4 regions of the Caproicibacterium argilliputei genome follow, and region 4 is predicted to be linked to each of the others. Evidence: riboswitches for the same ligand, from Rfam matches in the RefSeq annotation. Region 4 holds a riboswitch; each other region holds the start of a gene.

What was found. A riboswitch is a leader RNA that binds a small molecule or an ion and turns the genes downstream of it on or off. The one in region 4 is predicted to bind cyclic di-GMP.
Positions count from the first base shown of each region.
Region 1: it holds a riboswitch for cyclic di-GMP, as region 4 does, so the genes downstream of both, PXC00_RS04535 (hypothetical protein) here and PXC00_RS12925 (sigma-70 family RNA polymerase sigma factor) in region 4, are expected to answer to the same signal.
Region 2: it holds a riboswitch for cyclic di-GMP, as region 4 does, so the genes downstream of both, PXC00_RS06515 (VWA domain-containing protein) here and PXC00_RS12925 (sigma-70 family RNA polymerase sigma factor) in region 4, are expected to answer to the same signal.
Region 3: it holds a riboswitch for cyclic di-GMP, as region 4 does, so the genes downstream of both, PXC00_RS07870 (sigma factor-like helix-turn-helix DNA-binding protein) here and PXC00_RS12925 (sigma-70 family RNA polymerase sigma factor) in region 4, are expected to answer to the same signal.

Region 1 covers NZ_CP135996.1:955,151-959,673, reverse strand. Annotated here, with positions in the region: gene PXC00_RS04545 (cation:proton antiporter) at 1-2, opposite strand, end outside; sodium ion sensor (DUF1646 type) at 55-106, opposite strand; gene PXC00_RS04540 (3-oxoacyl-[acyl-carrier-protein] synthase III C-terminal domain-containing protein) at 315-1,256, opposite strand; gene PXC00_RS04535 (hypothetical protein) at 1,393-1,725, opposite strand; cyclic di-GMP riboswitch class I at 1,905-1,988, opposite strand; tRNA gene PXC00_RS04530 (tRNA-Tyr) at 2,473-2,556, opposite strand; tRNA gene PXC00_RS04525 (tRNA-Thr) at 2,593-2,668, opposite strand; gene PXC00_RS04520 (flavodoxin family protein) at 2,717-3,238, opposite strand; gene metA (homoserine O-acetyltransferase MetA) at 3,252-4,196, opposite strand; gene PXC00_RS04510 (toxic anion resistance protein) at 4,237-4,523, opposite strand, start outside.
Region 2 covers NZ_CP135996.1:1,340,975-1,345,497, forward strand. Annotated here, with positions in the region: gene PXC00_RS06500 (metal ABC transporter substrate-binding protein) at 1-210, shown strand, start outside; gene PXC00_RS06505 (SGNH/GDSL hydrolase family protein) at 345-1,451, shown strand; gene PXC00_RS06510 (Crp/Fnr family transcriptional regulator) at 1,618-2,271, shown strand; cyclic di-GMP riboswitch class I at 2,512-2,593, shown strand; gene PXC00_RS06515 (VWA domain-containing protein) at 2,673-4,523, shown strand, end outside.
Region 3 covers NZ_CP135996.1:1,606,220-1,610,742, forward strand. Annotated here, with positions in the region: gene arsA (arsenical pump-driving ATPase) at 141-1,877, shown strand; gene PXC00_RS07865 (hypothetical protein) at 1,951-2,220, shown strand; cyclic di-GMP riboswitch class I at 2,315-2,405, shown strand; gene PXC00_RS07870 (sigma factor-like helix-turn-helix DNA-binding protein) at 2,817-3,266, shown strand; gene PXC00_RS07875 (hypothetical protein) at 3,327-3,677, shown strand; gene PXC00_RS07880 (recombinase family protein) at 3,797-4,198, shown strand; gene PXC00_RS07885 (hypothetical protein) at 4,195-4,350, shown strand.
Region 4 covers NZ_CP135996.1:2,691,590-2,696,112, reverse strand. Annotated here, with positions in the region: gene PXC00_RS12935 (2-hydroxyacyl-CoA dehydratase subunit D) at 1-1,224, shown strand, start outside; gene PXC00_RS12930 (acyl-CoA dehydratase activase) at 1,229-2,035, shown strand; cyclic di-GMP riboswitch class I at 2,180-2,266, shown strand; gene PXC00_RS12925 (sigma-70 family RNA polymerase sigma factor) at 2,758-3,171, shown strand; gene PXC00_RS12920 (recombinase family protein) at 3,745-4,122, shown strand; gene PXC00_RS12915 (SHOCT domain-containing protein) at 4,136-4,291, shown strand; gene PXC00_RS12910 (recombinase family protein) at 4,384-4,523, shown strand, end outside.

The DNA.
Region 1 (4,523 bases), 1.2 Mb from region 4:
ATATTCACACATCCAATCCTTTTTTGATAGAAAAAAAGTGGGAAGCCCAAACAGGACTTCCCACCCAAGAAGCTGATTCTTGAAAGCGGCAACCAGCCGCCCAACCGTATACCATCATTTTGTTGTATGTAAATAGTATAGCAGATTTTACAGCGGCTCCGCAAGGGCAAAATCGCAGAGAATCAGACCCTCCACATTCCTTTTACCGGTACAATTGCTGTATTCATAAGAGCTCAATTCCCATAAAGGAAACATAAATCCGCAGTTTTTCACAAAATTCTGCTTGCAGCAGTTCCTTTTCCTTCCGAATTCCTTTACAATTTAAGTAACAATACAATATTGGTCCGTCCGGAGCCAATGGTCCAAATAACCACATAATCCCCTTTTTTGACCATACCCTGCTGAATAGATTTCCACAGGACAATGAACGGACTGGTTGTGCCGGTATAGCCGTACTCATCGCCGACATACAAACTTTGGCTTTCCTCCATCGAAAGCAGTGCGCGAAGTTTTTGCAGAAACAGATAAACCGACTGTGAGCAGCAGAACATTTTAACATCATCGACAGACAAATGGTTTTTCTGAAGCAGCTGCAGGATGTGTTCCGAAGCATCCTCAAGATTCACGGTGGCGTCCGGATTCCAGCGCAGGAGCAGTTCGCTTCGGTCCTCTACCTGAAACAGCTTGGAAAAACCGCAGCCCGGAAAAACAATGTCCGCGTGTTCATCCGAATTTACCCAAAGCTTTGAATCCTGCAGACCGCAGTCTTCTTCTGTTTTCTCCAGAATCAGTGCACAGGCGGCATCCCCGTAAATCCCGTAGCTGTACTCGCACTCCGGGTCAGCAATCATGCTGATGAGGTCGCAGCCCACAAGCATAACTTTGTTGACATTTTCGCTGACTGACATATACTTTGCCGCAGATTCCAGTGCAGTTGACAAACCGGTGCAATCCACGTTGATATCATAACAGATGCAGTCGGTTTTGCCACCCACCGCATAGTGAACCAGAACCGAACTCGGCGGCGCAACGTATTCGGGAAGCTGACTGGAAAAAAGGATCATATCCAACGCACTGCCGGTTATGCCGGTGTTCTTTAAAACTTTTTTTGCAGCAGCCGTTGCCAGCGTCAGACTGCTTTCCTTGGTCAGGTCAATGCGGTACCGCTTGTCCCGCCCGTAAACATCGCGAAAAAAATGCTCGACATCTTTCCCGCGTTCCTTAAAGTGTGCGATATATTTTTCGTTGTCCTCCACAAGATCTCCGTGTTGAACCTCGATTCCGCAAATTTTAAAATGAAAAATGGGATACACCTTCTTTGCAGATTTTAAAAAAGGATATTCTTTTCTTAATGCTATAAGAAAAGAATATCCTGTGCGCAAAAATCACAAGTCAGGCAATGGAAAAGTTGCTCAAACCTGCCGCTGCCGCAATTCTCTTAACCTGCATACTCAGAATGCTGTTGGATTTGTCCATGTGCATAATAATCTGCTTAAACCCGGTTTTTTGGTACAGAGCCAGACAGGATTTCAGGGATTCCTGCATATCCGAAGTCACAATGCTTAATTCTTTTGCGTCAATTTCCAATATTGTCTGTGCAGGAGCAATGGTGCTGATCGTCTGCTTATACTCCTGGAAAAACTTTGCCGCAGTTGCTTCATCCATATGACCAGACACACGGATGACCAAATGATTTGCCTTCTTTACAATACTGTACTTTTCCATTTTGCTATCTCCTTATAAAGTCGAATTTTGTAAGTAGGAAGATGCTTGCAGGCACTCTCTGCCCAACACCCTTGCCCGCTGCAAAGCGAAAAAAACAAATACGGAAAACTTGCGGTTTTCAGCGACGCATTTCTGGCAGCGGACGCAGCTGGATAAACACAGCATTTTCAAATCTGCATTTTGGCAACCCAGCCGTCGTTGCTGACCGCATTAGACCTGTGGCTTTGCGTCCCCACCTTTTGATGGGTTTGCTATTTTCATCTTTGTGAATCTTATTATAGCATTGATGACTCGTGAATTTCATCCACTTTTTATAATTTCAATGAATAAAATAAAATTTATAAACAATTATTTTAGATACTAGTCATAAAAATCACACAAAAACTGGGTCGTAGAGGAAAAACGCACAATCTTATCCCGCAATATGAGATTCTTTGTAAAATAAAGTTTTTTGCATTTTGTAAAAATCTGTGAGTCTATTTATTCACCTATGAAACTTCCGTCTTGCAGCAGGAGCATGAAAAGCTCTCCCATAGATTCCTCTCTAGCAAGAAAAGGCGACCGGGGATTTTCGAAGCAAGGAAGGACTTTCTGTACACCTTACAACATTTTGCAAAATACAAAAAAACCGGCTCAGGAAAAAATCCTGAGCCGGTTTTCCACGCTTACCAATCTATTCTCGGCGAAACCGCCGGGAAAGAAGTGGTATTGCATGATTTCTGCTGTGTTCGTCTTTGGGACATTTGGTGGTGGAGGAGGATGGATTCGAACCATCGAAGCCGAAGCAACAGATTTACAGTCTGCCCCATTTGACCACTCTGGAACTCCTCCAATTTGCAGCCCGCAGGCCGCTTTTATCAGCCAGATTGGAGCTGGCAGAGAGACTCGAACTCACGACCTGCTGATTACAAATCAGCTGCTCTACCAACTGAGCTATGCCAGCGTATCTCCGGCTGACAAGAATATATTATACAGGGCAATCTGCGTTTTGTCAAGGGTTTTCTACAATTTTTTTGCTTTCATTTTCCTGCCCAAAAAGTTGCATCGCTTTTTGTGCAATCCGCATTCCAAACGTGACGTACAGGGGTCTGCTCTGCTCCCTTGTATCACGCGTGCACACTGGGCCCAAATGAATGTACGGCTGCCCGAGTGCAGAACCGCCGGAATACACCAGCATCCCTTTCACCAGCATATGGCAGAGGAGCGTCTGCAAGGCAAGGTCTGCCCCGCCCTGCGCATAATCAGCCGTGGCAAACGCCGCGCCAACTTTCCCCGCGAGAACAATGCTGTGCGATTCGTCAAACCATTTCTTCATCTGCCAGCAGGTACTGGCATAATACGTCGGCGTTCCGAACACCACCGCACAGCTTTCCTGCAAATATGCCGGGTCTGCTTCTTCCAATGAAAAAATTTCCGCCTGCACACCGGGAACAGACCGCATTCCCTGCGCAACCGCCTCTGCCATCTGCTGGGTATAACCGGTTTTACTGAAATACAAGACCGCAGTTTTCATACAGCCAACCTCCTTACAGCATCGCGCAGTCCAGTGAGTCACTGCACAGGGAATTTAAGTCAAACGGGGTGGTCTGATAGACAAAGTAGTTGAGCCAGTTGGTATACAGCAGCTGACCAGTGGCACGCCAGTTGTTGACCGGCGCACGTGACGGGTCATTTCCCGGATAATAATGCTTCGGCATCAGAATTGGCAGACCCTTTTCCAAATCCCTGCGGTATTCGGTGCCCAAAGTATCCACATCATACTCGGAGTGTCCCATCACAAAATACTGCCGCCCCTCCTGATCCCCGACGATGTGCACACCGACCTCCGGAGAAACAGACATCAGCCGCAGCTGCGGCACTTTTTCGATATCTTCCACGCGCACCTCTGTCTGGCGCGAATGCGGCACCCAGTAGATATCGTCAAAACCACGGAACAGACGCGACTTTTTCGTCAGCGCGCGGTGCGGATACACGCCGAAAACTTTCTGCGGCAGGCGGTACTTGGGTATCCCGTAGTGATAGTACAGTCCCGCCTGCGCCGCCCAGCAGATATGGAAAGTTGAATGCACGTTGGTTTTCGTCCACTCGAAAATACGGCAAAGCTCCGGCCAGTAATCCACCTCTTCAAAGTCCAGCAGTTCCACCGGCGCACCGGTGATGATGCAGCCATCGTACACGCGGTCCTGAATTTCGTCAAAGGTTTCGTAAAAATGAAGCAAGTGGTCTTCCGGCGTATTCTTGGATTTGTGAGACACCATCTGCACCAAATCCACTTCAATCTGCAGCGGTGTATTGGCAAGGCAGCGCAAAATCTGCGTTTCGGTTGTGATTTTCGTTGGCATTAAATTCACCAGCGCGATGCGCAGCGGGCGAATGTCCTGGTGCAGAGCGCGCCGGTGCGTCATTACAAAGATATGTTCTTTCTCCAGCACAGCGCGTGCCGGCAGAGAATCCGGTATTTTAATCGGCAAAGAAACCGCCTCCTGACAAAATTTCCGGCAGGACAAAGCGTCAGCGCAGCTGCAGAAGCTTGCTTTTCAGGTCATTTTCCAGCTTGCCTAACTCACGTTCTGCCTGCGCACGCTTCTCGCGTCCTTCCTGCTGAATCTGCATCACTTCATCCAGTGTGGAAATCAACGTTTCATTGGTATGCTGCAGCGTTTCCAAATCCACAATGCCGCGCTCCGACTCACGCTGCGTGTCAATGGTCGCCATTTTCAGCGTATCCGCATTCTTGCGCAGCAGCGCATTGGTCATATCGGTCACCTCGCGCTGCGCTTTGGCAGCCTGCGCCGAGT
Region 2 (4,523 bases), 1.4 Mb from region 4:
GCACAGTTGGTTTCCTACTGCAAAAAAAATCAGGTCACTACGATTTTTGCAGAAGAAATGGCAAGTCCAGAGGTCTCCCAAACCCTTGCGGATGAAGTCGGCGCAAAGGTGGAAACCATTTATACGATGGAGAGTGCCGAAGACAATCAAGACTATTTGACGCGCTTGCAGGATAACTTAACAAAAATTTACGACAGTTTAAAAGGATAAGGCAATTCTTCTTTCAGGACGCATCCTGCACAGTTTTGGCGGTTTTTTCCCGCTGTGGCTGTGCGGTGTGCGTCTTGATTTTTATTTTCCACATTATTATACTGGAAATAGAAAAGGACTGGAGGAGAAACACCTTGAAAGATTTTCGTCTGGATGCGATTGAAAGCCTGCATATTTTTGGGAGAACCAATGGTTGTGCCTATCCGCTCACTTTGTTTTGGTCCGGCAGCGGAATCGAAATGAATCTGAAAGCTGGGGAAGTCTGGCTCGAAGTAGAGACAGACTACGGCCCATTGGAGCCGTGGATCGCCGTTTTGGTGGATGACGCCCTTGTCAGCCGACAGATGCTGCCCAAAGGGCGGTATTGGCTGCCTATACTGCGAAGCATGGATGCAGAAATACCGCACAATGTCAAAATTCTGCGTGAGGTGCAGGCCATGCACGACGACCCAGCGAGTTATTTGCAGATTCACGCGGTGCGAACCGACGGTTCGTTTCTCCCTCTGCCGCCGAAACAGGGGAAGATTGAATTCATTGGGGACAGCCTGACCTCTGGGGAGGGTACTGTCGGCGCACAGAAGGAAATGCAGTGGAATTCTATGGTGTTCAGTTCGGTGTTTGATTATGCGTTTCAAACAGCGAACCGACTTCACGCTGACTTCCGCATTGTTTCCCAAAGCGGCTGGGGTTTTCTTTCCAGCTGGGACGGCAATCCGGCGTGCAACATTCCACAGTATTATGAGCAGGTTTGCGGAGTCCTGCAGGGAACGCATAATGCCGCTTTAGGTGCTTTTGCTCCTTATGATTTTGCCGGCTGGCAGCCGGATGTGGTTTCTATCTGTTTGGGTGCGAACGATGCCTCTGCGTTTGGCAAGCCCGCGGTTTATCGGGACGAAAAGGCCGGGCGGCTTTTTGCGCAGAAACAAAATGCAGACGGCACGCCGGAGGCTGCGTCCCGCGCTCGTTTAGAAAGCGCCATTACGGCATTTGGCAGAAAGATTCGACGCTGCAATCCGCAAGCGCACATTCTATGGGTCTGCGGGTTGCTAAAGACAGAGATTGACAGCATCCTGCGCGAAGCGGTCGAAACTTATGTGGCAGAGACAGCAGACAAGCACACCTCCCTGTTTATGCTGCCGGTTGCGGATACTGCCACTATGGGCTCCCGCGAGCATCCGGGCTATGCGTGTCACAAAGCAGCGGCAGAGCAGTTAGCTGTGGAAATCAAGCATTATTTGTAAACGCATCTCTGCGGCAGTCTGTCAAAACAGTTATCCGAAAAATCGGAGCAAATCGAAACAAGAAGGATTTTTCACACAAGGTCTGACAGACCGCCGAAAAAGCAAAATGATGTTCCAATGCAGCCCCGCTGGGGCGGCGTTGGAACTGGTTTGGGAGGAGCCTGTTATGAATGCGGAAAATCTTTTGTCATTTGAGGACATCCCCACGCTGGAGCGTGAGCAGATTCAAAGGAACGCAGCGGTGATTCCGGTGCAGGCCGGTTCGCTGAATGTATCAAAGGTTGCAAAAAAATACCATATTCTTGCGGTTGCGCAGGGGTGTGTGCGGGTTTATTTGCTGGCAGAAGATGGCAAAGAAATTACGCTTTGCCGGATGACACAAGGGTCGTTTTGCGAGTACATACCGGAAACTTTCAGCGTGGAAGCTCCACAGTATGAAGTCTTGTGCCAGGCAGAGCCAAACACAGCGCTTTTCTGTATTCCGGCACACCTGCACCGCTGCCTGATGAATGCCTCGGTGCCCTACTTGAAATGCCAGATGCACCTGCAGCGCAGGTGCTTTTCGCGGGTGATCGCACTGCTGAATGAAATGCTTTCCCGCCGGCTGGAAAGCCGCGTGGCGTCGTTCCTTTTGGAAGAAAGCCGTCTGCAGGGGACTGCGCACCTCAAGATTACCCATGAAATGATTGCTCGCCATTTAGGCAGCGCACGCGAAGTCATTACCCGCGTGCTGAAAGATTTGCAGAAAAGCGGTGCTTTAGCGCTTCACCGCGGTTCCATACAGTTAACAGATATCAAAAAATTGCAGGAAATCCTATAAACTCTCATTTGGCGGAGAAGACTTCACAAAGACGGATTACAAGCTGTGCATATTGCGCGCACAAAAAAGGAAAATCTAATTTATTTTTTGCATTTCGGAAAAATGAATCACCACTTCCCACAAATCGAAAGGGAAACAGCCATTTGCGTAACTTTGTTACATACAAATTAGCAAATTTGTGGTACGATATCTTTGTCACCAAGATACAACATCTGCCAGAAGTGCAGAACCTGTACAGCAAATTTGTAAAAGCAAAGCCGATGAGAATCGGTGACGCAAAGCTATAGGGCCCCTCACCAAGAGGCGGCAGCCAGTTGCCAAAACAGAAACGATTTTTTGTCGTTTTCATGTTTTGGCTTTTTTCTTGCTTATTTTCAACTGGAATAGGGGGTGGGCGGCGTATGAATCTGTGCAAAATCAAAAGAATGGGCGGCAGGCTGAAGCGCTTCCTTTGCATGACGCTGAGCCTTTCTGTCCTGTTCTGTACCGTGTCCGTTGCTTTCGCGGGCACTTCCGCCCATGCAGCCGATTCCGAATCAGAGCTGACACCGCTTTCGATTGCCGAGGGACTGGGCAATGCGCGCTATTTCGGCATTGTCGCCAACACCCTTTCAAATCCAAATAACTTGAATGTAGAAGCAAACTTGGCGGTACAAAATTTTACCGGCAGCTATGGGGAAGTCGGCAACACGCATAACTGGAGTCAGGACACCGGTTCTTCGGCAGGCTCCGCCGTTTTAAACCTTACAGTACCGAAAGGGAATTACGAATTTTGTGTTTATCAGGATGAAGCAGCAAAAACAGCGGTCGGGCAGCCATTCTGGGTGGAATCCACTCAAAAAGAGACCGTGCAGAAAACGATTACAGGGCTGAAGCCGGGACAAACGTATTATGTGTATTTGCTGCAGAATGGAACAGCGAATACAAAGGTCGGCACAAAGTTTCAGGTTGCGGCTGGCTCGGATTCGGAAAAGTATGCAAATATAAACTACATAGAAGACTTTGACGTCACAAATGGCACAACTCTAAAAGTGAAAGATATTTCTCAATCTTTACCCGGCAAAGTGTATTTCGGCAGTCAAGTGCAGTTGAACGGTCCCGACAATCCGGGTGGAAACAAAGGCTCTGCAGTTGACAAGAAGAGCAAGTGCTTTCTAGCAATCGACCAGCTTTCAGCTGTGACAAATGAAAAGTTTCCCGTTGAACTTGGTACAGAAAACGGTTCATTTGCAAAAAAAACTTTCGACCAATTAAATAGCCTGTCGCAAAAACTAAGCAAGGTGTCGGATTCCTCAAAGGATGCGGCAGTAAAGGTGCTGAATATAACGCCGGAATCTTCATGGCGGTGGGATGGTTCCGAAACTGTTTCTGCGGAGCAAGTCCATCAGGATTTTAATGAAGTGCTTAATTACTCTAACTGGAACGACCTCGCAAATGATGGTGTTTCTCTCGAAAACTCCCAGTATTTAGTAATCAATCTCCACCTGCCTGCGGGCTGCAGTTCCGTTGAACTGCCGCAGGTAACCATCGGCGGCATCAATGCGGGTTCCGGATACAACGCCATTGCCCGACGAATCTTGTGGAATTTCTGTACGGATTCGGGAAGCCTTTCTGGAAATTTGCAGATTTTATCATCTCCGCAGGCCGGCGTGTTGGGAACACTCCTTGCACCCGAGGCAAAAATCACCCTTCAGGATTGCGCTGTTACCGGTGCGGTGTATGCCAACACCGTCACAGTCCAATGCGGCGGCGGTTTAAAATGTGCGACATTTCAGGCCGGAAGCACAGCGGAAGCCGCGGTGACTGTGCCGGATCCAACCGTGCAGGTCACGTTCAACAAAACAGCGAAAATGCTTTCAGATGGTCGGACAGCCCAAATTACGCTAAGCCGTTCCGGCCGGATTCAGAACTACACGTCACAGCGAGATGCCGAAGTTATCATGATGATGGATCGTTCCACCAGTATGAAACTTTCGGTGGATGGAAAAAAGCACGCCAACGATACAAATTTACTGGATGATGTGGGAAATCCGGATTACAAAATATTTGCGAAGGATTCGAGGCTGGCACTGCTTCAGGGCGCGACACAAAACTTCTTAACAAAACTGACAGAGTGCAATTCCAAGCTATCACAAAATAAACAAATACCGGTGTCAGTTGGCACTTTTTGTTGGAGCAAAGATGCTATTAATGGGGATTCTAATTATTACAAAGATGACCCGATGAATACAGCGGATTATAATCTCATTCAT
Region 3 (4,523 bases), 1.1 Mb from region 4:
GTTCATACTTTCTGCTGAGAAAGAGATTTGGCACTTTTAACAAGATGATAGGAGCATATCTTCCCGAATCAGTTATGTGAATTTTTCACAAGGGACGAGGATGCTCCTTATCTTTTTATCGAAAATTGGAGGTTATCATCATGGAGAATTTTAATCCACAATCGATCAGGTTGACAAAATATCTATTTTACACGGGAAAAGGTGGAGTTGGAAAAACATCGACGGCGTGTGCTACGGCCGTTACCCTTGCGGATAGCGGAAAAAAGGCCCTTTTAATCAGCACGGACCCCGCCTCGAATTTACAGGACGTTTTCCATACGGAGCTTACAAACAAAGGGGTTGCAATTAAAGAGGTCCCCAATTTGATTGTTTCTAATCTTGATCCTATACAGGCAGCAGCTGAATACAGAGAAAGTGTCATCGATCCTTATCGCGGCAAGCTGCCCGATGTTGTAATCAGAAATATGGAGGAACAGCTATCCGGTTCGTGTACGGTAGAGATCGCTGCTTTTAATGAATTTTCAAAATTCATTACGGATGAAACGGTGCAGAAAGAATATGACCATATCCTGTTTGACACCGCCCCGACAGGGCATACCCTCCGGATGTTGCAACTGCCGTCTGCGTGGAGTAATTTCATCAGCGAAAACACACACGGGGCTTCCTGTTTAGGCCAGCTTTCGGGATTGGAAAGTAAAAAAGCAGTTTACAAAAAAGCCGTTGAAACCCTGTCCGATGGAAAGCTGACGACGCTGATTCTTGTTTCACGTCCGGAAGAAGCGCCTTTGAAAGAAGCGGAACGGGCATCCAGAGAACTGGCGGAGATCGGAATCAAAAATCAGACACTGGTGATCAACGGCGTGCTGACTTCCTATGACGACAGCGTTTCCGAGAGCCTGTATCGGAAACAACAGGATGCGCTTCGGAGTATACCACAAGGTTTGAAAAATTTGGCCACATACCGAATTCCGCTGCGGGCTTATAACATCACCGGAATTAATAATGTCAGGGCTTTTCTGACCCAGGATCAGTATAAGGTCCGCGATGAAAAAGTCAGGGCTAAATCGATTCCTCATCTGGAAGATGTCATTGACGATCTGTATCGCACGAATAAAAAGGTCATCTTTACCATGGGGAAAGGCGGTGTCGGGAAAACCACTGTTGCGGCTGCGATTGCACTGGGCCTTTCAAAAAGAGGAAGGAAGGTTCATCTGACTACGACGGACCCGGCCGGACACCTGAAATCTGTAATCAGCGAGGCCAGCGGCATCACCATGAGCCGTATTGATGAACAAGCCGAACTGAAAAAATATCAGGAAGAAGTACTTTCCAAGGCAAAAAAGACCATGTCCGCTGATGATATCGCTTATATCGAGGAGGATCTACGTTCTCCCTGTACGCAGGAAATCGCGGTATTCCGGGCTTTTGCCGAAGTTGTAGAGAAAGCGGAAAACCAGACCGTCGTGATCGATACCGCTCCGACAGGACATACCCTTTTGTTGCTGGATTCCACACAAAGCTACAATCAGGAGATCAAACGCTCCCAGGGCGAAATCCCCGAATCCGCACGGAAGCTTCTGCCGCGCCTCCGCAATCCTGATGAAACCGAGGTCATTATTGTGACTTTGGCCGAGGATACGCCCGTCTATGAAGCACTGCGCTTGGAGGAAGATTTAAAGCGCGCCGGCATCGAAGTGAAATGGTGGGTCATCAATTCGTCCTTCTATCGGACCGGTACAACAAATCAAATACTTTCCGCAAAGGTGAGCAACGAAATCGAGTGGATCAACAAGGTGGATGAACATTCTAAGGGGAATTTTGCGGTAATTGCATGGAGTGCTGAGGAAATCAAAGGAGATAAGCTGCTTACAATATAAGCCAGCACTTTCCAATTGGACGATGGTGTCATTATAAAGATATCATAAAATAATAGAACTGGAGAAATGAAAGATGAAAATTACAGAAGAAGCAAAATCTTTGATTCAGGCGGCATTTGATTCCAATGATTGTGACTGTTTAAAAGTATCACAGCAGCAATCCTGCTGCGGCACCTCCTTGCAATTTGAACTGATCAAATTACAAGGAGGCGAGAAGTCCATCTTCATTGACGGGGTCCCTGTTATGATGGATGACCAGACTCAAACAAGGACAGAGGTTGTGACACTTGCAGCGGAAAATGGTGAGTTGACCATTCAGGACGATCAGTCATGCTGCTGTTGATGGAAACAGTAATATAGAATCCCCCACTCCCTGCAAGTCATGTGCGCCTATCATACGGAAGCACAAGCCAAAAGACGTTAAAACAACAAAAGAGTCAAGCCAAGGGCAAACCCATTTAACGATGGGGACGCAAAGCCATAGGGTCTAAAGTGCGTAAAGCGCGCTATGACAGCCTGGCTGCCGGAAGTCGCAACCTGTAAACCTGTCCTTTTACGGGCCAGGCTTTCATCGTTTTCATAGCTTCTAACGGATAATTTGAGCAAAGATCATTTATGGCCCTGCTATGTTCCTTGGCGAAAGGGGAAACCATGAGTATTCTTTACTCCTTCCTCTTCCGGAGGCTGAAATAAAGACGGCGAATTCCGTACAGACTCGCCTCCATTAACTAAATATATTCAAAAATCAGCATTTTGCCCGGGACGGCAAAGTGCTGATTTTTTATTTTCGACAACAAAAACTCTGCCTCGACCGTTAAAGAACAGTTTCGATTTTAAGCCCTTTTCTTCTCGTAGAAGTGTGCCAAATCGGCATTGCCGATCTCCTCCGCTTGTTCTTCATTTCCGGATTTCAACAATCACGAAATGGAGGACAAGCCTATGGCGAAGTATCAGAAAAAGGAAAATTACCGGGAAAAATATCCCGACGTGAGCAAAGAGATCATTGAGGTCTTGGAGAGAAGCGACCGCCTGATGGAGTACCAGCAGTACGACATCAAAGTCGAACGGTGCAGGATCGATTATACTGGCGGCACCATTACATACATCCCCAGCCGGGAGGACTCCTATGAACGGCTTCTGGAAGAAAACAGGCAGTTCGCCGCTGCAGGCGAGAGTGTGGACGAGGCCGCGGTGAAAGCTGTGATGATCGAAAAGATGCTGAACTGCCTCAAAAGTCTTGCTCCGGAGGAACAATTACTGATCGCCGCTTTGTTTTTCAAAGACAAAAGCGAGCGTCAGCTATCCAGAGAAACCGGTATACCTCAGCGGACGATCCACGACAGAAAGACAAAAGTCTTGACGAAATTAAAAAAACTTATGGAAAAGTGAAAATTTTTCCGCTCAACCCCCTCGCTCAACGTGGAAATAAGTGAGGGGGTTTCCTCTTCTTTGTTCTTTGAAAAAATTTATATCCGGCAGCATAAATACATGAGCTGTCCGGCCGTGATGAGCGGCAGCGACATTGACGGGCGCGCCAGGACTACCTGCGGATGGGTGACAGACATCCGTCGAACCGATGGCATCGAAGGCGACGAGCGGCAAAGCCCGGTTATAAAACAGCCTGCGGTGGGTTGTTTCGCAATGAAACGGACAGTGCCAACGCTACTTCCGTCCAGCCACAGATTCAAGCAATGGGGGCGGCTCGCAGAGATCCTGGGAGAGGTGAAATTCCTATGGCGTTTGCCTGACCGGCAAACCGTTTATGCCGCCGCCCTCGCTTCGGGAAGCAGTGCCGAATAGAAGCATTGAAATGAAGAACAAGCAAGTTGTTTGAACTTAGAAACTACGCGGCAGGACAATTGCGCCCTGCCGCGCCCTTGTGAGGTCAAACCGCATCATTCAGAAACAGGGGGCTTTATATGGAACAGAAAAAAAGAGCGTGGCTGTATTGCCGCATTGACGCGCCGGAGGATGCCCACGGTATGCTGAAAGGCCAGAAAAAAGGACTCTATGACTATGCGGATCAGATGGGATTCATCGTTGTTGGCTGTTCCGAGGATTTGGGAGGCGGCCTGAAATATAATCGCCCCGGCCTGATTGAAGTCGAACATGTCGCTGAACAAGGCAGGATGGACGTCTTATTGGTAAAACAACTGAGCCGCCTCGGGAGAGACTCGGCACAAACGCTGGATTTTCTCCGGAAGCTGGAACAATCGAATATCAGGCTTTATTCACCCCTGGAAGGCGAAATCGGGCTGTTCAAAGACATCCATGCGATCCATAGGCTCACGATGGACGTGAAAGGGGAGGTCCCGTCATGAAAACAAAACAGTTGGATAGAAAGACAGAAACCATAGAGATACAAATAAACGGGATATCTGTCACATTGTTTTTTACTGCGGAGCCGAACAAGGAAGCGGCTGATTTCATAAAAAAGGCTTTGATAAATGCTTACGTAATTAAGACAGCATAATCCCAAAATACAATTTAAAGGCGGTTTTTTCTAATGTAATATGTAATATGCGAAAAATCAGCTATTTATATAGCTTTTCCCTGCTTTGTGTGAGATAATGGCGTTGGCAAAAAGCCAACTGCTCCTTGACAATTGAATAGATCAAGTGTCCGGTCTCTCACACAAAACACCAA
Region 4 (4,523 bases):
CGTACATTAGAACGTTATAAGCGAAATATTTCGCGTGTTTCGGCTGGTTCACTGAAACAGTTGACGTCCGCGCGGGATATTCCCGATGGGCTTGAATATTTTACGGATGTTCTTAATAGAACATTTGTCGATTTTAAGAAGGATGACAACGAGTACATAGGCAGCTACTGCGTGATGGTGCCAGATGAAATGATATACGCATTCGGCTACAGGCCACTTCGTTTATGCGCTGGGCACAGCGTTGCGGCAATGATCGGAGACGAGATCGTCCCGCGCGACGCTTGCCCGGTCTTGAAAGCAACCGCGGGATTTCATGCGATGCGCGTCATGCCAATCTATCAGCAGTGCAGGCTGGCGGTGCTGCCGATGACCTGCGACGGCAAACGGAAGAGCGCGGCGCTTTTGTCGCAGTATCTTCCGGTTATTCCCTTGCCGATTGAAATGGATAAGTCGGAGGAACGCTTTGCGCAGAACCTGCAAAACATGCATGCTCTCATGAAAAGTATTTCCAAAGAAACGGGCCGCAGGTTCTCCAACCGGAAACTGATTGAATCCTGCAAAAGCATTAATGCGGCACAGCAGGAAGCATATAAACTATACGGCTTGCTCTCATCCGACAATCCGCCTGTCACGGGTTCACAGGTTATGGCTGTGCTGAACAGCTATTGCTATGATACGCCGGAAAGCTGGGCGCAGCACGCGAAAATACTAAATGCCGGACTTTCCCAAAAAGCAGCTGCCATGCAGCCTTTGAAAAGGAAAAAGCCGCGTATCTTTATCGCAGGCTCTCCCATTACATTTCCAAACTATAAACTGCCGTTTTTGATGGAAGGTCTGGGGGCACAGATTGTCGGAGACGAGACGTGTATGGCGGGGAGGCTTTTATATGACCCCGTTGTTCCTGATGAGTACAGTACAGACGGCATCTTACGTGCGCTTACGGCGCGATATGTCTGCGCATGTACGTGTCCGGTATTCGAGCAGACGGACGATCGCCTCAGCAGTCTCACAGAAAAACTGCGTCAGACGAAAGCGGAGGGCGTTATTTATCATATCCTGCGCGGCTGCACGCCTTACGACTTCGAATTGTCCATGGTGGAACAGCTGGCAGATAAGCTTGATATTCCGGTTCTGCGTGTGGAAACAGATTTCTCCGCCGAGGATGCAGAACAGGTAAAAATCCGTCTGGAAGCGTTTGTTGAATTGATAGAACAAAGGAGATAAATACATGGGAAACTATTATGTGGGGCTGGATGCCGGTTCGACATACCTGAAAGCGGCATTGATAAAGGATAACTGTGTTTTAGGCGCTGAACTTCTTCCAACAGGCATCGACTGTGAGGAAACTGCGGGCAAATTGCTGGAAAAGATCTATGCAAGCCAAAGTATCACACGCAATGATATCGCCGTGATCACCGCAACCGGATACAGCAGGCGCAGTATCGGCCTCGCAGATGCCACAATTTCAGAAATCACCGCTCATGCCTGCGGTGTACAATTGACAGCCCCTGAAAACGTGCATCCGCGCTTGATCATTGATATCGGAGGCCAAGACAGCAAGATCATCAGCCTTGGCCCCGATGGACATATCGTTAATTTTACAATGAACGATAAATGCGCCGCTGGAACAGGAAAGTTCTTGGAGGTCGTGGCTGATCTTCTGGAAACTACCATTGATCAGATTGCTTCGCTTGCGAAAGAGAGTACAGACCCCTGTCAAATCAACAGCACCTGCGCCGTTTTCGCCCAGACGGAAGTGATCTCTCTTCTTGCTCAAAAGAAAAGCCGAAGTGATATCCTTGCAGGTATGCATATAGCCATGGCAAACCGTATCGCCAAAATGGCGCGTAAATATAAGTCGGATGGCGATGTGATGATGACCGGAGGCGGCGCAAAAAATGATGCGCTGCGCCTGGCACTGGAGGATGAGTTGATGTGTGATATTTATAAAGCCAATTATCCGCAGTACAACGGTGCAATTGGAGCTGCTTTAATTGGTATGCGGAATGCTGAAAAAGAATTTAAAAAGTCATGAAAGTCATGAGGGAACTGAAAACCACAAGGCACTATCCGGTAGTTCACTGGAAGGTAATGTGAAGATGGTGTTCCCTATACTTTAGGTGGCTTACAGTTGCAAATCGAACGTATCGGCCCCAGTCGGTGGTATTCAGTAACAAAATAATGCTAAGGGCAAACTTGCTGAAAGGCAAGGACGCAAAGCCGAGGGTCTAAAGTGCAACCGCATGATGACAGCCTGGCCACCGTGAAGTGCGTATTAGACCTGCCCTTTTTGCGGCAGGTCTTTTCATAAATGGGTATAAAAGGAAACCGTTACCCGCCCAACAAAAAAAACGTAAGTTTGGCGGGTCAGTTTTTATGCCTGAATAAACCATTTTCTTTTTCCCTCCAAGCTTACGGGTTTGGAGGGCTTTTCTATGCGTGTTCGATATGTTATGAGTTTCAGGCGACCGCTGTTTATCAGCGGTCGGGCGTGATGAAGCGGACATCTATCTGCTACATAGTTTCTTAATCGGTAACTCGTCAAAAAAAGTCTATGCTGCGCATGGGCGCAGAGCGGTTACAAACACGAACTGACAGAACGTGTTCAATACGAACATATCTACAAGAGTGTATCAACGGACGACTATGTCCGCTGGTGCGCTCTTTTTGCGTTTTTAAGGGATATTCCCCGCTGCAGATTGCCGCCTTCTTGTCCTTCGTTTTCAACCAAATTTTGAAAATCAGGAGGACAAGCATATGTCGGAAGATAAAAAATATACGATCCTTGTAAAACACCAGCGCGTCGAAGTCAGCAAAGCGGTCTATCACGCTTACCATAAAGCGCGGGAAGCGGAACGGTATCAGGATAAAGTTGCCCGTCAATTTGAGCTTTCTCTGGAACGCTTTCAGGAGGACGGCGTTCAAGTGGAGCTTCAACTTTCCATATATGAGCCTACCGTTGAGGACAGGCTCACCCAGCAAGAACAGTTGAAGAAATTGGGGCAAGCCCTTGCTGCCTTGAATTCTGAAGAAAAGCTGTTAATCCATGAGCTGTTTTTTAACGGACTGAGCGAACGCAATCTCTCCGCAAAAATCAACGTACCGCAGAAAACTATTAATGACAGGAAAAGAAAAATCCTGCTGAAGTTAAGAAATCTCATGGAAAATTAAAAACAATCCGCTCAACCCCCTCACTTTTTCCTTTATAGAAGTGAGGGGGATTTTTATCTCTCCCGTGTTCCTTGAAAAACACCGAAATCATTCGGTTATATCCAGCAGTTCAGATACATTAGCTGTTTCGCGTGATGAGCGAAAGCGGCGTCGGGAAACACGCCAAGACCACCTGCAGGCAAGTCAGAGCTGCCTGTCAAAACGATTGCATCAAAGGTGCCGAGCGGGAAATGTTTGACCGGAAAACGATCCGTGGTGGATCGTACCGCCAAGACCGGAACAGCCTATAATGATACTTCCGTCCAGCCACAGACATCGCAATGGGGGCGGTCGCCGGAGATCCCGGCGAGGGTGAGAGTCCCATGGCAGCCATTCGTCACGCTTGCGTGACGTTAACCACTGGCTGGTCTGAATTGACTGCCCCGGCTCCGGGAAGTAGTGTCGAATAGGAGCAGCCGAAAACGAAGAACAAGTCTGGCGGTTTCATGCCAGATACCATGAGGGTAGGCGTTTTGATACGTCTGCCCTTATGCATGTGCCATGAAGCCAATAATTGCGAAGGAGGATATCGATATGGATACAAAACGAAAAGCGTGGCTTTACTGCCGTATCGACGCGCCGGAGGATACCCACGGCGCTTTAAAAAAACAGAAGGAAAAACTGGACGGATATGCACGTCAAATGGACTTCGAGGTTGTCGGGGCTTCCGAAGACTTGAGCAGCGGTCTGGATTATAACCGCGCCGGCCTAAAAGACGCGATGGCCGCCGCCAAAGCGGGTGAAGTGGAGGCTTTGATTGTTCATTCCGCCATCCGTATCGATCGCGACACAGCGAAAACCGTTGACTTTCTCCGACAGCTCAACGACTGCGGCGTGAAGGTGTACTCTCCGCTGGAAGGAGAAATCTCCGTGGAGCGGCAGGCCAAACTTTCGTCTCCATTACTCGGTTAGGAGGCGTTCAACCATGACACAGAAACAGGTAACGAATGAAATCAAATATCGGATGGCTCGAAATTTTCTAGTATCCCTTTTAAAACAGGGAAAAATCACCTCGCGGGAATACGAAAAGGCTGAGGAATACGTAGTCAAAAAGTATCGCCCGGTGCTCCGGTCGATTTAGTGGATATTGTGATAGCTATTCCCGCGTCCATGTGGTAGTGTATGTGCTAATACCAAAAAGGTATCGAACCCACAAGAAAGGAGACAGTGAAAATGAATAGCGCATACGCTCAAACCGCTGCGGGAGCGGGCAGAAACGAGATGCCGGTTGCGTGTCGAAGCCTTCAACCGCCGCAAATTCAGGTGATTGAACCCGTTCGCCCGGTTTTGGGTTATCAGCCGGAAAAGCTGCG